3 regions of the Sinorhizobium sojae CCBAU 05684 genome follow, and region 2 is predicted to be linked to each of the others. Evidence: riboswitches for the same ligand, from Rfam matches in the RefSeq annotation. Region 2 holds a riboswitch; each other region holds the start of a gene.
What was found. Region 2 has a riboswitch for thiamine pyrophosphate ahead of thiC (phosphomethylpyrimidine synthase ThiC). Riboswitches for the same ligand answer to the same signal wherever they lie in the genome.

Region 1 (5,413 bases), 600 kb from region 2:
TCATACCCCGCGACGATCAGCCCGAGGGCTTTATCGATCTCGATCGGCTTTTTGCCGCCGTCGTTCGCCGGGCGCGGTTGGTGGCCGCCTTCGTGGTGCTTTTCGTCGTCCTCGGGGTTGCCTATCTCCTGTTTACGACTCCGCTCTACACTTCGATGACGAGCATCCTCCTGGACGACAACCTGTCGAAATATGCTGAGGAGGAGAGAACGCCCACGAACAGCCAGTTGCTCGACAATCAGATAGCGAGCGCCGTCGAAATCCTGAAATCCGGCGAACTGGCGCTACGCGTAGTGGACGCACTGAAGCTTTCGGAGAACGAAACGATCCTCAATCCCCCGCGCTCGCTCGTCGCAATCATCAAGGGATGGGTGAAATCGGCAACCCAGGTCTTTTCGAGCGAACCGGCTATATCGGAAGAAGCAGCGCGCAACGGACGTCGGCTGAAGGCGGCCGCCCTCCTCCAGCAGGGTCTGAATGTCGAGCGCGTGTCACGAAGCTCGGTGGTGGCCCTTGCTTATCGCTCCAGCGATCCACGGCTGGCGGCGACGGTGACCAGGGCCTATGCGGACGCCTATCTCACGGATCAGTTGAACGCCAATTTCGAAGCGACGGAGCGGGCCTCGGTCTGGCTGCAGGAGCGGCTCGAGGATCTGAGACAGCGTTCGCAGGCGGCGGCCCTCGAGGTCGAACGTTTCCGCAGCGAAAAGGGGCTGACGGCTGCCCGTGGCGAGCTGATGTCCGAGCAACAGCTCGCGGATCTCAACAGCCAGCTTATCGTCGCACAGGCGGACTCGGCGAGCGCCTCAGCACGCTATAATCAGTACAAATCGATAGTCGACCAGGGACCGGAGGGCGCGGTCAAGAACGCCACTGTCTCCTCCAAGGAGGGCGACAATTCCGTGATAAGGGAGCTCCGCACCCGGTACCTCACCATTGGCAAGCGCGAACGCGAAGTCTCGGAGAATTTCGGGGAGGACCATCCCCAGGCCGTCTCCCTGCGCGGGGAGCGCGAGGACATCGCCCGGCAAATATACCAGGAACTGCAGCAGCTGACAGCCAGCTATCGGAACGAATATGAAGTCGCCCGCTCGCGCGAGGCATCGCTGCGCGAGAGCATCGAAGGTATTGCCGGCAAGAATTCCGACGCCAGCCAATCCCTGGTGCAATTGCGTGCCCTGGAACAGAAGGCTGCGGCGCTGAGGTCGCTTTATGAATCCTACCTTGGGCGCTACGAGCAGGCGGCGCAGCAGCGCTCCTTCCCGATCGCCAAAGCACGCGTCATTTCCGAAGCCGGTGTTCCGGTTGCGCCCTCTAGCCCGAAGAAGACGATGACACTTGCGCTTTCGGCCGTACTCGGGCTTCTGGTCGGCGGCGCCTATGCGGCGTTTCTCGAATTCCGCGAACGGACGTTCCGCCTGGAAGGCGACATACGCTCGGCCCTCGGCCACCGATCGCTCGGCTACCTGCCCCTGGTCGGATCCCGGCCCAAAAAGACCGCGGAACTCGTGCGGGCCCGCTTCGGGTCCGACCGATATCCGCATGATTCCGAAGCGGCCTCGGTGCCGTTCCAACGCCTCTCGCGCCTCGTCGTCGACGCGCCGCGCTCGGCATTCGCCGAAACCTTCCGGAATGCGAAGCTCGCCTGCGACCATATGTTGCCAGGAAACGAGAGCCGTGTGATCGCAATCGCTTCCGCGTTGCCTGACGAGGGCAAATCGGTCGTCGCGGCAAATTTCGCAGCGCTTCTCGCGGCCAGCGGCAAGAGAACCTTGCTGATCGACGCCGATATCCGCAAACCCGGCCTGGCCGAGTTGATCACGCCTCCGCCGCGCAGCGGGCTGGTCGAGGTGCTGACTGGAGAGGCCACTTGGCCCGCAGGTATCAAAGTGGATCAGCGCTCCAAACTCGCAATCCTGCCCGCAGGCGGCGGCAAATCGTATGAGAAGCGGCATCAGAGTAATGAGTTGCTGGCATCGCCAGCCATGGCCGGACTGATCGAGAACGCCCGCAACTCCTTCGACTATGTCGTGGTCGACCTCGCAGCACTCGCCCCTGTCGTCGACGCAAAGGCCTTCGCGCCGCTCGCCGACGGCGTTCTCTTCGTCGTCGAATGGGGCAGCACACCGACCCGGCTCGTGCGCGATCTCCTCAATTCCGAGCCGCAGATCGATGCCAAGGTTCTCGGCGTCATTCTCAATAAGACCGATATGAAGGAACTGCAGAAGTACAGCGACTTCGACGGTGCAGAGAAATACCGGCATCGTTACGGAAAATACTATATCGAACAGGATGTACCCGAGGTGCGCTACACGGCCGCCTGAATCAGGCATCCTTCTGCAGCCTTGGCTTCAAGTCTGTTCCGAGGGAAGCAGGATGCATAATGGCGGCGACATCGCCGCCTCTCTTCGCTTCAAGCGATTGAGTCAGATTTGCCTCCGGGTGCTCACGCAGCCGACACAGGTCCAGGCCCGGACTTTGCCGTGCGGGATCTCAGGTCGGCGGGCACCACGTGATCACAATTGGTTGGATTTGCGGTCGAGGCCGACGATCCAGGCCGCAACCATGAAGACGATCGCCGCCACCAGGGCGCCGAACGCCACAAGGTAAAACAGGCAATACTCGATAAGCCGGGGCACGAATAGAAGCGCATGCCGCAATAGGCTGGGCGACTGCCGCCAGTCCGGCAGTTCGTCACGATTGAAAGCCTCCAGTCGACGAGCAAGAAAGTGCATATCGCCAGACCCCGCTGTCTTTCGTTAACCATAGAGGATAGCCTTTTCCAGCTCAACCGTGGCAATAGCAGGGCATGGGGCCGCCAATTCCTCCAATTACAGCGCCGCGCGTCTTTTCACACACGCAAAGGTCGCCGTATCTCTTTGAATCTGCGCATGAGCATTCCGAAAATCGGCTTCGATTTTTGGGCAAATGCCAGCGTCAAGAGTTCCACCAGTGATGGAAATGATGCACGGGTCCCCGCCCATGCCCTATCTTCAGGCCATGGGCGGCGGAAATCGCGCCATGCAGATAGTGCTTGGCTGCGCGGACCGCTTCGGCGAGCGGTTGTCCCGATGCCAGGCCTGCGGCGATCGCGGCCGAAAGCGTGCAGCCGGTACCATGATCGTTATGCGTCTCAATGCGCGCCGCCGGGAGACGCAGCAGCTTTTGGCCGTCGAAGAAAAAGTCCGTGGCCTCGCCACCCGCCAGGTGTCCACCTTTGACCAGCACGGAACGGGCCCCGGTCTTCATGAGCGCTTCGGCCTGGCGCGCCATCTCCGCTTCGTTCTCGGCGATGGGACGCCCTGTCAGAAGTGCCGCTTCAGGCAGGTTGGGAGTTGCGACGAGTGCCAAAGGCAGCAGTTCATCGATGAGAACGGCAATCGCATCCGATTGCAACAGACGGTCGCCGGACGTCGCAATCATGACCGGATCGACGACCGCAAGCCTTTTGAAGCGGCGCAGACCATCGGCGATGACGGCAATCGTCTCCCGGCGCGACACCATGCCGATCTTCACCGCCTTCACGTCGAGGTCCGAAAAGACCGCCTCCATCTGCGCCGCGACCATGCCGGCCGAGACGTCCTCCACCGCGGCAACCCCCATTGTGTTCTGGGCGGTGACGGCCGTAACGACGCTTGCCCCATAAACCCCGAGCGCCGAGAAGGTCTTCAGATCGGCCTGAATGCCGGCGCCGCCGCCCGAATCCGATCCGGCTATGGTAAGCGCCACCGGTGCATTGGGGCAAAGAGGCGTCATCGATCGATCCCCCGACTGACATCACGGAGATCCGGGCGGACGAAGAAGTGGGCTGGCTTGCCGGCGGGCGACCCATTCCGTTCCTACGCCGGCATGACCCGGATCAGGTTCAAGGGTCCGGCTCACCACCGTCTCAGCGCCGCCCGGCGCACCCCTCGGAATGGCGGTATTCTATGCGTCAGTGGCGTGGGGGTGTCAACGCGATGCGGCGCGGCTCCTGGCATACCCGCTGACTGACGCGTAGATGGACGATCTCTCTCATTGTTGAGTGCGACGACGCGTTTCGCGCTCGAAAACTCTGCTGTTTGCGCTATCCTTGCGCAATTCCTCCGACAGGAAAGGAGCACATCATGGCCCTGCGCATCAACGACACTGCCCCCGATTTCACAGCCGAGACAACGCACGGCACGATCAATTTCCACGAATGGATCGGCGACGGATGGGCGGTCCTCTTCTCCCACCCGAAGAATTTTACGCCCGTATGCACCACCGAACTCGGCGCCATGGCGGGAGTCGAAAGCGAATTCCGCAAACGCGGGGTCAAGATCATCGGCATCTCCGTCGATCCGGTCGAGAGCCATGCCAAGTGGAAGAGCGACATCAAGCTCGCGACGGGCTTTGACGTCGAATATCCGCTGATCGGCGACCGTGAACTCAAGGTCGCCAAGCTTTACGACATGCTGCCCGCTGACGCCGGAGACACCTCCGAGGGCCGCACGCCGGCCGACAATGCGACCGTGCGTTCGGTCTACGTCATTGGTCCCGACAAGAAGATCAAACTGATGTTGAGCTATCCGATGACCACCGGCCGCAATTTCGATGAGATCCTGCGGGCGATCGATTCGATCCAGCTCACCACCAAGCATCAGGTGGCAACGCCTGCCAACTGGAAACAGGGCGAGGATGTCATCATCACGGCTGCCGTGTCCAATGAGGATGCCGTCCAGCGCTTCGGCTCCTTCGAGACCGTTCTTCCCTATCTCAGGAAGACCAAGCAGCCGACTGCATAGCCGGGAGCGGGCACCGGCATCATCGGTCGCCACGAAACCACGCGTTTCGTGGCGGTCTTTTTCCTGCAGTGTCGTGCGTTCCTGCGGTTCACGAGGGCGGAGGATTTCATCAGTCGGCCTTCAGTGTATCGATGATATTCGCGAGGACGCCGTGCAGCGCATCCCGGTAGCCGGTACGGGCGGAAGGGCCATCCTGTTCAGAGGTCATCACCACGGTCAGCTTTAAGGCCGGCACGATATAAAGCATCTGGCCGCCGTAGCCCCAGGCGAAATGCACGTCTTCGCCGCCGATCTGCCGGTTGAACCAGCCGTAGCCATAGGCATCGCCGGAAAAGCGCGAATTCGTGTGCTCCTGCCAGGAGAGATCGATCCACTCGTCCGGAATGATCTGGCGCCCATCAGCTGTCCGGCCGCGATTGCGGTATAGCTCGCCGAAGGCAAGCAGAGAACGGGCGGTCATGGCCATCTCGTTTCCGCCGAGATAGATCCCCTGCGGATCGCGCGACCAGGCATCGATGCGAAACCCGTCGACCGGACCCAGCCATTCGCGCGCAAGGGTCAGGGTCGACTTGCCGCCGACCTTCGTGAGGATCGCCGACAGGAGGTGCGTCGACGCGGTCGAATAGAGCATGCGCCCTCCCGGCTCG
Region 2 (5,413 bases):
CACGATATCGATTCCGCCGTTGCGTGAACGCCGCAACGACATCCCGCTGCTCTTCTCGCATTTCCTGAAACGCGCCGCCGGACGCTTCGGCCGCGACGTGCCGGCAATCTCGGCCGCCGTCCGCGACCACCTGATGTCACACCCCTGGCCCGGCAATGTGCGCGAACTCTCGCATTTCGCCGAACGAATGGCTTTGGGCGTCGCGGAAATACCCGTCCGGAAACCTGCCGTCCCGACAAACGGCGGCACGCTGCCCGAACGGCTGGAGCGCTACGAGGCGGACATTCTCAGGCAGGCGCTGACAGTAAACAATGGTGACGTCAAGGAGACCCTGCAGGCCCTCGGAATTCCCCGCAAGACCTTCTACGACAAGCTCCAGCGCCACGGCATAAACCGTGCGGACTATGTCGGGAAGAGCAACACCGCGAAGAAGGAGGGGGAATAACGGGTCTCCTCATGTCGGCCCTAAACCCCCGGCAAACCTCCATCTAGGACTGCAGCGGCGCGACGATTGCCGTCGTCCTCACGTCGGCCCGGGCTCCATCGTTTCCGCCCTCGGTTTGATGCGGGCGGGGCCAATGGGGCCGACCGGCAGTTTCGACAGCGACCGCTTGGTCACCCGGCCGTCGGCAATGGCGAGCACGCTGTCGTAAAACTCCTCGCCCTTTAGGGACTTCGGCGGCACAGCGTCATGCATGATGCTGATCACGGTTGCGCCGGGGCACGCATCCTTGATCGCCTGATGGAAGGCGAGCGTCGCCTCGCCGTCCAGCGCGCTGGTCGGTTCGTCGAGGAAAAGCAGTCCCGGACGCTGCAGGAGGATGCGCGCAAGCACGAGCTTCTGCTTCTGCCCGCCGGAAAGGAGCTGGTCCCAGCTTTGCGTGCCGCGCCCCTCCTCGGCGAGATCGCCAGCGAACTCGGCAAGGCCGGCCCTGGAAAGGGCTACGGCGGCTCGCCGGTCCGTAAAGGCTTCGCCCGGTTCGGGCAGGCATATCAGTTCCTTCAGCGATATCGGCGGAAGCTTCACATCCTGCGCGGCAAAGAGCGTGCGCACGTTCCTTGGCAGGGCGACTGTGCCGCGGCCGTGCGGCCAAAGACCATTGATCGCCTTGAGCAGGGACGACTTGCCGCTGCCCGATTTGCCGACGAGAAGCGCCCATTCGCCAGGACTGACGTGGAGAAAGCCGGTCGTGATGAAGGGCAGGTCCTGGCCCGGGTGCATCAGTTCGAGGCGGCGGATCGTCAGGCCGAACTCGGGATCTTGCGATACCCGGTGCAGCTCCGCATGGCCCGTTCGGGCATAGAAGGCGCGCGGCTGCTGAACGTCCTCGATCGCATTGGCCAGATCGGTGACGCGGCGCGCGTTCGCTCTGAGCCTCGCTATGTCGGGCATGACGTGGATGAACCAGGAGCAATCATTGATGATCGCATTGGCAAGCTCCGCTCCGGTGACATAGCCCTGCAGCGTTACCTTGCCCTCGACATAGGGAAGCAGACCGGGAGCATAGGCGACGATGCGCTGGCCGAAGAAATTGTAGACGAGCTCGAAGCCCAAATAGCACGCCGTCAGTATGTTCAGGTTCGACCAGGTCTGGTCGATGTCGCGATAGCGCCGCCTGTGGATGCGTTTCTGCACCCGTTCCCCGTGCGAGGCCGCGATGTGGAAGCTGCGATGGAGAAGCGTCGTCAGTTCACGGCGATAGCTGCCCTCGGCCCATTGCATTCGGACGTCCAGCCGCTGCTGGATCGCACCGAGCTTGACCGCGATATAGGTGTTCAAGGGAACATAGGCGGCGACGGCGAAGAGCGTCAGAAAGGCACTGCCATAGCTGCCGAGAAATTCCAGTCCGCTGACCTCGGTGGAGGTCTCGATGATCCTGCCGCCGACGAAGTAGAGCGACAGGGTCACGCCGGCAACGCCCATGGCAAGCCCGATGGCGCCGCCGGTCATGCCCTTGATCGATTCCTGGATGCGCTGGTCGATGTTGTCCGGCACCCCCACCGATGTGGGGATGGCTTCCGCCACCCCGCGCTGCAAATGAAGATGGGTATGATTGCGGCCGAGCAGCGCGTCATTGAAGCGCTGGTCGAGCCAGGCGCGCCATTTGCGATGCAAGGTCGTCGAGAAGAAGTGGCGCACGGCCGTGAACCCGATCGATTTCAGCACCATGATCGTGGCGAGCGTCGCCGCGATGGTAAGGATGGAGCTGAGCGTCGTCGGATTTTGCGGATGATGGAGAAAGGCAATCGCGCTGACGAGTTCGCCCGAGGCCTCGGCGAACCAGACGCTCGCCATTGCCGACAGGGCCGTCAGCACGACGATGACCGCTGCCAGTCCCCAGGCCTCCTGCCATTTCTCGGAAAACCAATAGGCCCACATCAGCCCCCAGAAGCCGCGCATCGATGACACGGGAGTCGACCCGGGCTGTTTTCCCCACTTTCGCCTCCGCCAGTGGAAGGCCTTCTCCCTGAGCTTTCTGATCAGGACACGCTCCTTATTACCGTTCCGTCCACTATCGCCAAGGCTGCGCCTGACCGCACTGATCGCAATCAGTTTCTAAGGAAGAATAGTCCCTGCGCCTTGATGTTCCAACCAAACGGGAGGCGAGAAACGCGGGCAGTCCACTGCCAATGTCTCGCTGGAGCTCGAAAAACCATCTTGACGGCGCGGCGATATCGGTGACTATGGGCGTCATTCACCAGGGGGGTCCCGGCAAGGGGCTGAGATACTGCTGCAGCGCGCAGTGACCCGTTGAACCTGATCCAGTTCATACTGGCGTAGGGACGGTGCAGACGTGCGAATGCCAGGATTCCGTTGTTTCACGGTTCGTCGGCGCAGCGTCTTTTCATCCTTCCGGCTTCAGAACTGGGTCTCCAACGCGAAAATTGGAGCCTCAAGAATGAATGTTTTCAAGCCTCTCTCCACGATTTCCGTCACGCAGGGACCTCTTCCCGCGTCGAAAAAGGTCTACAAACCAGGCGAGCTCCATCCCGATCTCCGCGTGCCGATGCGCGAGATCGCGCTGCATCCGACCTCGGGCGAACCGCCGGTCACCGTCTATGATTCCTCCGGCCCCTATACGCTCGAAGACGCCGACATCCGCATTGACCAAGGTCTGCCGCGGCTGCGCCAAGACTGGCTCCTGGCGCGCGGCGACGTGGAAAGCTACGAGGGCCGTGCGGTCAAGGCGGAGGACAACGGCTTTGCCACCGGCGAGCGGCTGACGCCGGAATTCCCCATTCGCCATCAGCCGCTTCGCGCCAAGCCGGGCCGGGCCGTCACCCAGCTCGCCTATGCCAGAGCCGGGATCATCACGCCGGAAATGGAATTCATCGCCATTCGCGAGAATCTCGGCCGCAAAGCCGCAAAGCAAGCGCTCACGCGCGACGGCGAGAGCTTCGGCGCCGCGATCCCCGATTTCGTCACGCCGGAATTCGTTCGTCAGGAGGTCGCCAGCGGCCGGGCGATCATTCCCGCCAATATCAATCATCCGGAATCCGAGCCGATGATCATGGGCCGCAACTTCCTGGTGAAGATCAACGCCAATATCGGCAATTCCGCCGTCACCTCGTCGATGGCCGAAGAGGTCGAAAAGATGGTCTGGGCGACCCGCTGGGGCGCCGACACGGTCATGGACCTTTCTACGGGGCGCAATATCCACAATATCCGCGAATGGATCATCCGCAACTCACCGGTGCCGATCGGCACGGTGCCGCTCTATCAGGCGCTTGAGAAAGTCGGCGGCATCGCCGAGGACCTCACCTGGGAGGTCTTCCGCGACACGCTGATCGAGCAGGCCGAACAGGGCGTCGACTATTTCACCATCCATGCCGGCGTGCGGCTGCACTACGTTCCCCTTACCGTCGATCGCGTCACCGGGATCGTGTCGCGCGGCGGTTCGATCATGGCCAAGTGGTGTCTGCATCACCACCGCGAGAGCTTCCTCTACGAACATTTCGAGGAAATCTGCGACATCTGCCGCGCCTATGACGTCTCCTTCTCGCTCGGCGACGGCCTGCGGCCCGGCTCGATCGCCGACGCCAACGACCGAGCGCAATTCGCCGAGCTCGAAACGCTCGGCGAGCTGACGAAGATCGCCTGGGCGAAGGACTGCCAGGTGATGATCGAGGGCCCCGGCCATGTGCCGATGCACAAGATCAAGGAGAACATGGACAAGCAGCTTGCGACCTGCGGCGAGGCGCCCTTCTACACGCTCGGGCCCCTGACGACCGATATCGCGCCTGGCTACGACCACATCACCTCCGGTATCGGCGCGGCGATGATCGGTTGGTTCGGCACCGCCATGCTCTGCTACGTGACGCCAAAGGAGCATCTGGGTCTGCCCGACCGCAACGACGTCAAGGTGGGCGTGATCACCTATAAGATCGCCGCTCATGCAGCCGACCTCGCGAAGGGGCACCCTGCCGCCCGCATCCGCGACGACGCGCTTTCGCGCGCCCGCTTCGAGTTCCGCTGGGAAGACCAGTTCAATCTCTCGCTCGATCCGGAGACGGCACGCAATTTCCACGACGAGACGCTGCCGAAGGAAGCCCACAAGGTGGCGCATTTCTGCTCGATGTGCGGTCCGAAATTCTGTTCGATGCGGATCTCTCACGACATCCGGGCGGAGGCGCAGAAGGAGGGACTTGAAGCGATGGCCGCGAAATATCGCGATGGCGGCGATCTCTATATGCCCGTCGGCGATGCGCCCGAAGCCCCCGGAGAGTGAGGATGCGCGTGCTGATCAAGGGGGCCGGCGTCGCCGGCCTCACGGCCGCCCGTGAGCTCGTTGCGCGAGGCGCCGAGGTCGAAATCCTCGATCGCTCCCCCGGCTTTGCCGCCGCCGCATCGTGGTATGCGGGCGGCATGCTGGCGCCCTGGTGCGAGCGCGAAAGCGCCGATGAAAGCGTGCTCACCCGCGGAGTGACGGCCGCTGACTGGTGGGAGGCGGCCCTTCCCGCCGGAGAGGTCCACCGCAAAGGCACGCTCGTCGTCGCACGGCCTCGCGACGGCGGCGAGCTCAGGCGTTTCGCATCGCGCACCTCGGGATTTCGCTGGGTCGGCGCGGAGGAGATCGCCGCCCTCGAGCCGGCGCTCGTCGGGCGTTTCACGGAGGCGCTGTTCTTTCCGGAGGAAGCGCATCTCGACCCGCGGCGGGCGCTCTCGGGCCTTCGGAAAGGGCTTGAAGCGCAAGGCGTATCCTTCCTCACCAATGGCGCAGAAGGCGATTACGACCTGACCGTCGACTGCACCGGCGCGGCGCGGATCGGCGAGATCGCGGAGCTGCGCGGTGTGCGGGGTGAAATGCTCTATCTCGAGACGAGCGAGGTCGCGCTTATGCGGCCCGTCCGCCTGCTGCATCCGCGAATCCCACTCTACATCGTGCCCCGCGGCGACGGCCTGTTCATGTGC
Region 3 (5,413 bases), on a different replicon from region 2:
TAACGACGACATTCTTGGCGCGCCGGTCCGCCGGGTCCGGCACGCGCGCGACGAACCCCATCGCTTCGAGGCGATCGAGATAGGCCGAGAGCGTCATCGGCTCGATTCCCATGCGGGTGGCGATTTCCGCTTGCTTGATGCCCTCGGTCGCCGCGACCTGGATCAAGGCCCGCGCCTCGCCCGGCGTGATGCCGAGCTCCATCGCATTGACCTTGCGGTCGAAGGCGCCGCGCAATAGCCGGGAGACATCGGTGAGCAGCATCCCGATCGCGTCGGAATCGAATTTTGTCGGCATAAGATCGCTCTCAATGAATTTAATAAGGTTTGCTTATCATATCCATTGAAGGCGCTCAATGCAGGATGGAAATACGCCGGGTAAACCCCTCCCCAATCCCTGCCCACAAGAGGAAGGGGCTTGACCTCAGCCCCCGAGTTCCTCGCGCAACATCTCGAGCTCGAGCCACTCTTCTTCCATGCGCGTGAGCCCCGCTTTCAGTTTCTCGAGCTCGGCGGCGAGCCTGGCAAAACCGTCTGGATCGCGGGAGAAGAGGTTGGGATCCTGCATCTTCTCTTCCCGCTTAGCGATCTCCGCTTCGGCCTTGGCGATCTCCTTCGGCAGATTCTCAAGCGCAAATTTCTGCTTGTAGGAAAGCTTGCCCTTCGCCTTCTGTGGCTCAGCGGTTTCGGCAGGCGCGTCGCCCGCCTTCGCCTTCTCGGCCTTCTCGGCCCGGCGCCTCTCATCGATGGCGCCCCGTCGCTGCGCCATCATGTCGGTATAGCCGCCGGCATATTCGATCCACCGGCCGTCGGGCGCCTCCGGATTGGCCGGCGCGATGGTGGAGGTCACCGTCCGGTCGAGGAAGTCGCGATCGTGGCTGACGAGGATCACCGTGCCGGCAAAGCCGGCGACGATCTCCTGCAACAGGTCGAGCGTCTCGATGTCGAGGTCGTTCGTCGGCTCGTCGAGGATCAGCAGGTTTATGGAGCGCGCCAGCATCCGGGCGAGCATCAGCCGCGCCCGCTCGCCCCCGGAAAGTTCGCGGATCGGTGTGCGCGCCTGCTCCGGCTGGAACAGGAACTCCTTCATATAGCCGGTGACGTGGCGTTGCTCGCCATTGACCAGCATCGTCTCGCCGCGTCCGTCGGTCAAGTAATGCGCCAGCGTATCGTCGAGCTTCAGTTCCTCGCGTTTCTGGTCGAGCGTGGCGATCTCGAGATTGGTGCCGAGCCTGACGCTTCCCGAATCCGGTTCGAGCTGGCCTGTCAAAAGCTTGAGCAGCGTCGTCTTGCCGGCGCCGTTCGGTCCGACGAGGCCGATCCGGTCGCCGCGGTGGACGCGGATCGAGAAGGGCGCGACGATGGTGCGATCGCCATAGGCCTTGGTGATCTTCTCCGCCTCGATGACGAGTTTGCCCGACTCCCTGGCATCGGCAACGCTCGCCTGGATCGTGCCCTGCGGCCCCTTATGGCCGCGATAGCGGGCGCGCATGTCCTGTAGCTCTCCGAGCCGGCGCATATTGCGTTTGCGCCGAGCGGTGACGCCATAGCGCAGCCAGTGCTCTTCCCGTTCGATCGCCTTGCCGAGCTTGTGCTGCTCCAGTTCCTCCGCCTCCAGCACCTCGTCGCGCCAGCCTTCGAAATGGGCAAAGCCGCGATCGAGCCGGCGCGACTGGCCGCGGTCGAGCCAGACGGTCGCCGTCGAGACCTTTTCGAGGAAACGCCGGTCGTGGGAAATCAGCACCAGCGCCGAACGGCTGCGCACGAGCTCGTCTTCCAGCCATTCGATCGTCGGCAGGTCGAGATGGTTAGTCGGCTCGTCAAGAAGCAGAATGTCCGGTTCCGGCGCCATGACGCGCGCCAGCGCGGCGCGGCGCGCCTCACCGCCGGAAAGCCGTCTTGGATCTTCCTCCCCCGTCAATCCAAGATGCTGCAACAGATAGCTGACGCGATAGGGATCGTCGCCCGGGCCAAGCCCGGCCTCAGCATAGGCCTGCACGCTATCGAAGCCCTCGAAGTCCGGTGCCTGGTGCAGGTAACGGACCGTCGCCGAGGGATGGCGGAAGACCTCGCCGGATTGCGGCTCGGCGAGACCGGCCGCGATCTTCATCAGCGTCGACTTGCCGGAACCATTGCGGCCGACGAGGCAGATGCGGTCGCCGGGCTCCACCTGCAGACCGGCGCCGGCGAGAAGCGGCGTACCGCCGAAAGTGAGGAAGATATCGTCGAGTTTCAGGATTGGGGGCGCCAAGGCGTCAGGCTCCGGAAAGGTCATAAGGCCGGGCAAGTACGACCGCCCGGCCGGATTTCAGGGAAAAGCGAACGGGGCCTTCCGCCACATTGGAAATCGTCCGAGACGATCCGAAGGGAAGATGGAAACCGTCGAGGGGATAACGCGCGTTCTCGATGGTGAGGCCGGACAGCTCGGTGAAGCCGAGGATCGAGAACAGGCTGCCCTTGGGCAGATCGATCTCGCGCGAGCCCGGCCTCAGCGGATAGGCCTCTTCCTCGCCGGAGGTCATGAAGACCGCCAGCCCCTGTTCCGCGAGCGCGGCAAGCCGCAACAGATGCAGGAAGGCATGGTCGCTGCGGGTGCCGCCGAGCGCACCGGCAAAGATCAGCGATGTCGCGCCGCGCGAAAGCGCCGCCTCGACGGCGATTTCGCCATCGGTGGCGTTCTTCTCCGCCGGGTATTTTTCGCGCTGCACCTCGGCGAATTCCAGGAAGAGCGACTCGTCCGTCGAATCGAAGTCGCCCACCCAGAGATCCGGCACGACGCCAAGCGTTCTCGCATGGCGCATGCCGCCGTCGGCGGCGATAAACCGGCTGCCCGCCAGTTGCGCCGCCAGCCGCTTCGTCAACGTAAGCGGGCCGCCGAGAAGAATGGTGAAGGGTGATTGGCTCATGGCAGAAGCCCATAGCGCAAAGCGGCTCTGAAGGGAAAGGCCCGGCACCGCCGTTTGCGTCCATTTGCTTCGCCAACGTCACTCGCGCGGCTCGGGTTCCGGGCCATTGTCTGGCCCAAGCAGGTCCGCATGGATCCCGGGTGTCCGGCTATTTCCACCGCACCGACGGCGCACGCGTAGAATTCGGTCGGACCGGACCCGTCGATCATCGCGTAGGCATAGCCGCGCGCATCGCCGTCAGGCTTTCAAGAAGCAGCGCCTGGCCTATGCCCCGGCCGCGAGACGGACGAGCATGTCTGGTATCAACCTGTACCCCGCACCTTGTGACCGGCCGTGTTGAACAAAGTTCCCCGAGACGTGTTGAGCTTGTGAGGCTTCCGGCATCCTTCGTGGCGCAGACGGCTTGCGCGGCAAATCCCCCCAAAACTCCGCTTGCCTTGGCTGCCGCCGGAAGCTAAATCTGGACTGCTCTAACGGGGTGCCATCCGCCGGCTTTCGGACGATGGCTGAGAGGCGTCGCGCCAACCCGCGGAACCTGATCCGGATCATACCGGCGGAGGGATTAGAAGCGATCGGACCGACGCCCTTTTCCCGTGCAGCAAGAACAACAGGGAAGAGGTGCCCACATGCCCAGTTCATTCCATAGCAAGATATTCAACCGGCTTGCGATCGCCGCCTTTGTCCTCGCCGCCTCTTCCGCGAACACCCTTGCGGCGGAAAAGACGCTGACGATCTACACCTATGAGAGCTTCGTCAGCGAATGGGGTCCGGGCGCCAAGGTCGCCGAGGCTTTCGAGAAGACCTGCGGCTGCAAGGTCGACTATGTGGGCGTCGCCGATGGCGTCGAATTGCTGACGCGGCTGAAGCTCGAAGGCGAAGCCACGAAGGCCGACATCGTCCTCGGCCTCGACACCAACCTCATCGCGGAGGCCAAGGCCACCGGCTTCTTCGTGCCGCACGGCCTCGAAACCAAGGGGCTCCAGGTGCCCGGCGGCTTTACCGACGACGTATTCATTCCCTATGACTACGGCCACTTCGCCGTGGTCTATGACACGGAAGTGCTGAAGGAGCCGCCGAAGAGCCTGAAGGAACTGGTCGAAGGCGATCCGTCTCAGAAAATCGTCATCGAGGATCCGCGCACCTCGACGCCCGGCCTCGGCCTGCTGCTCTGGATCAAGTCGGTCTATGGCGACGAGGCGGGCGAAGCCTGGGCGAAGCTCAAGGATCGGGTGCTGACGGTCACCCCCGGCTGGTCGGAAGCCTACGGGCTCTTCACCAAGGGCGAGGCGCCGATGGTGCTTTCCTATACCACCTCGCCCGCCTATCACATGGTCGCCGAAGACACCGAACGCTATCAGGCGGCACCGTTCGCCGAGGGCCATTACATCCAGATCGAAGTGGCCGGCATGACGACGAATGCGGAGGATCCGGAACTTGCCCGGCAGTTTCTCGACTTCATGACCGGGCCTGAATTCCAGTCGATCATCCCGACGACCAACTGGATGATGCCGGTCGGCGAAACCAAGGAGCCCCTGCCCGACGCCTTCGGCAGGCTCGTCCAGCCGGAAAAGACCTTTCTGATGTCGCCGCAGGAAGTCGCCGACAACCGCAAGGCCTGGATCGACGAGTGGCTGGCGGCGATGAGCGAGAACTGAGGCTTGTTTGCCAGCGAGAACCGGATGACGATTGCCGCCGGAGGCTTGAGCCTCGGCGGCATTCTGCTTTTCGTCGGCCTTGCCGCGGCGGCTCTGCTCGCACGAGGCGACGCCGGTGGCGGCGGCGACCTTTTCGACGCCTATGTCTGGCGCGTCACCCGGTTCACATTGCTGCAGGCAAGCCTCTCGACCGGACTGTCGATCCTTTTTGCCATACCCGTTGCCCGCGCGCTTGCCCGCCAGGCCACCTTTCCCGGCCGCATCTGGCTGCTGCGTCTGATGGCGCTGCCGCTCGGGCTGCCCGCCCTCGTCGCCGCGCTCGGCCTGATCGAGGTCTGGGGCCGTCAAGGTCTTCTCAACAGGGCCCTGACGACCACCGGCATCGTCGAACCGATCAGCATCTACGGCCTTTTTGGCATCCTGCTGGCGCATGTCTTCTTCAACATGCCGCTGGCCGTGCGGCTGATGCTCGCCGGCCTCGAGCGCATACCGGGCGAATACTGGCGCACGTCCGCCAATCTCGGCATGGGTTCGCTCGCGATCTTCCGCTTCATTGAGTGGCCGGCGATCCGCGGACTGCTGCCGGGCATTGCCGGCCTTATATTTATGCTCTGCGCCACCAGCTTCACGCTCGTGCTGACGCTTGGCGGCGGCCCCGCCGCAACCACCATCGAAGTGGCGATCTACCAGGCGCTGCGCTTCGATTTCGATCCGCCCCGCGCGATCGCGCTTTCCAGCCTCCAGGTCATGCTGACCGGCCTCCTGCTTCTCCTTCTCAAATTCGTGGCGCCGCCGCCAGAGGAGGGCGAAACCAGCGGCAAGGCGATCCGCCGCTTCGATGGCCGCGCTGGAATT

Region 1: it holds a riboswitch for thiamine pyrophosphate, as region 2 does, so the genes downstream of both, thiD (bifunctional hydroxymethylpyrimidine kinase/phosphomethylpyrimidine kinase) here and thiC (phosphomethylpyrimidine synthase ThiC) in region 2, are expected to answer to the same signal.
Region 3: it holds a riboswitch for thiamine pyrophosphate, as region 2 does, so the genes downstream of both, thiB (thiamine ABC transporter substrate binding subunit) here and thiC (phosphomethylpyrimidine synthase ThiC) in region 2, are expected to answer to the same signal.

Annotation. Positions count from the first base shown of each region.
Region 1 covers NZ_CP023068.1:734,783-740,195, reverse strand. The annotation lists gene SJ05684_RS21065 (polysaccharide biosynthesis tyrosine autokinase) at 1-2,324, shown strand, start outside; gene SJ05684_RS21060 (hypothetical protein) at 2,517-2,735, opposite strand; gene thiD (bifunctional hydroxymethylpyrimidine kinase/phosphomethylpyrimidine kinase) at 2,938-3,756, opposite strand; TPP riboswitch at 3,820-3,922, opposite strand; gene SJ05684_RS21050 (peroxiredoxin) at 4,107-4,766, shown strand; gene SJ05684_RS21045 (serine hydrolase domain-containing protein) at 4,876-5,413, opposite strand, start outside.
Region 2 covers NZ_CP023068.1:132,037-137,449, reverse strand. The annotation lists gene SJ05684_RS18370 (sigma-54-dependent transcriptional regulator) at 1-445, shown strand, start outside; gene SJ05684_RS18365 (ABC transporter ATP-binding protein/permease) at 524-2,401, opposite strand; TPP riboswitch at 2,692-2,803, shown strand; gene thiC (phosphomethylpyrimidine synthase ThiC) at 2,901-4,730, shown strand; gene thiO (glycine oxidase ThiO) at 4,733-5,413, shown strand, end outside.
Region 3 covers NZ_CP023067.1:3,183,463-3,188,875, forward strand. The annotation lists gene SJ05684_RS15530 (MarR family winged helix-turn-helix transcriptional regulator) at 1-295, opposite strand, end outside; gene SJ05684_RS15535 (ABC-F family ATP-binding cassette domain-containing protein) at 422-2,248, opposite strand; gene SJ05684_RS15540 (thiamine diphosphokinase) at 2,253-2,903, opposite strand; TPP riboswitch at 3,368-3,482, shown strand; gene thiB (thiamine ABC transporter substrate binding subunit) at 3,530-4,558, shown strand; gene thiP (thiamine/thiamine pyrophosphate ABC transporter permease ThiP) at 4,583-5,413, shown strand, end outside.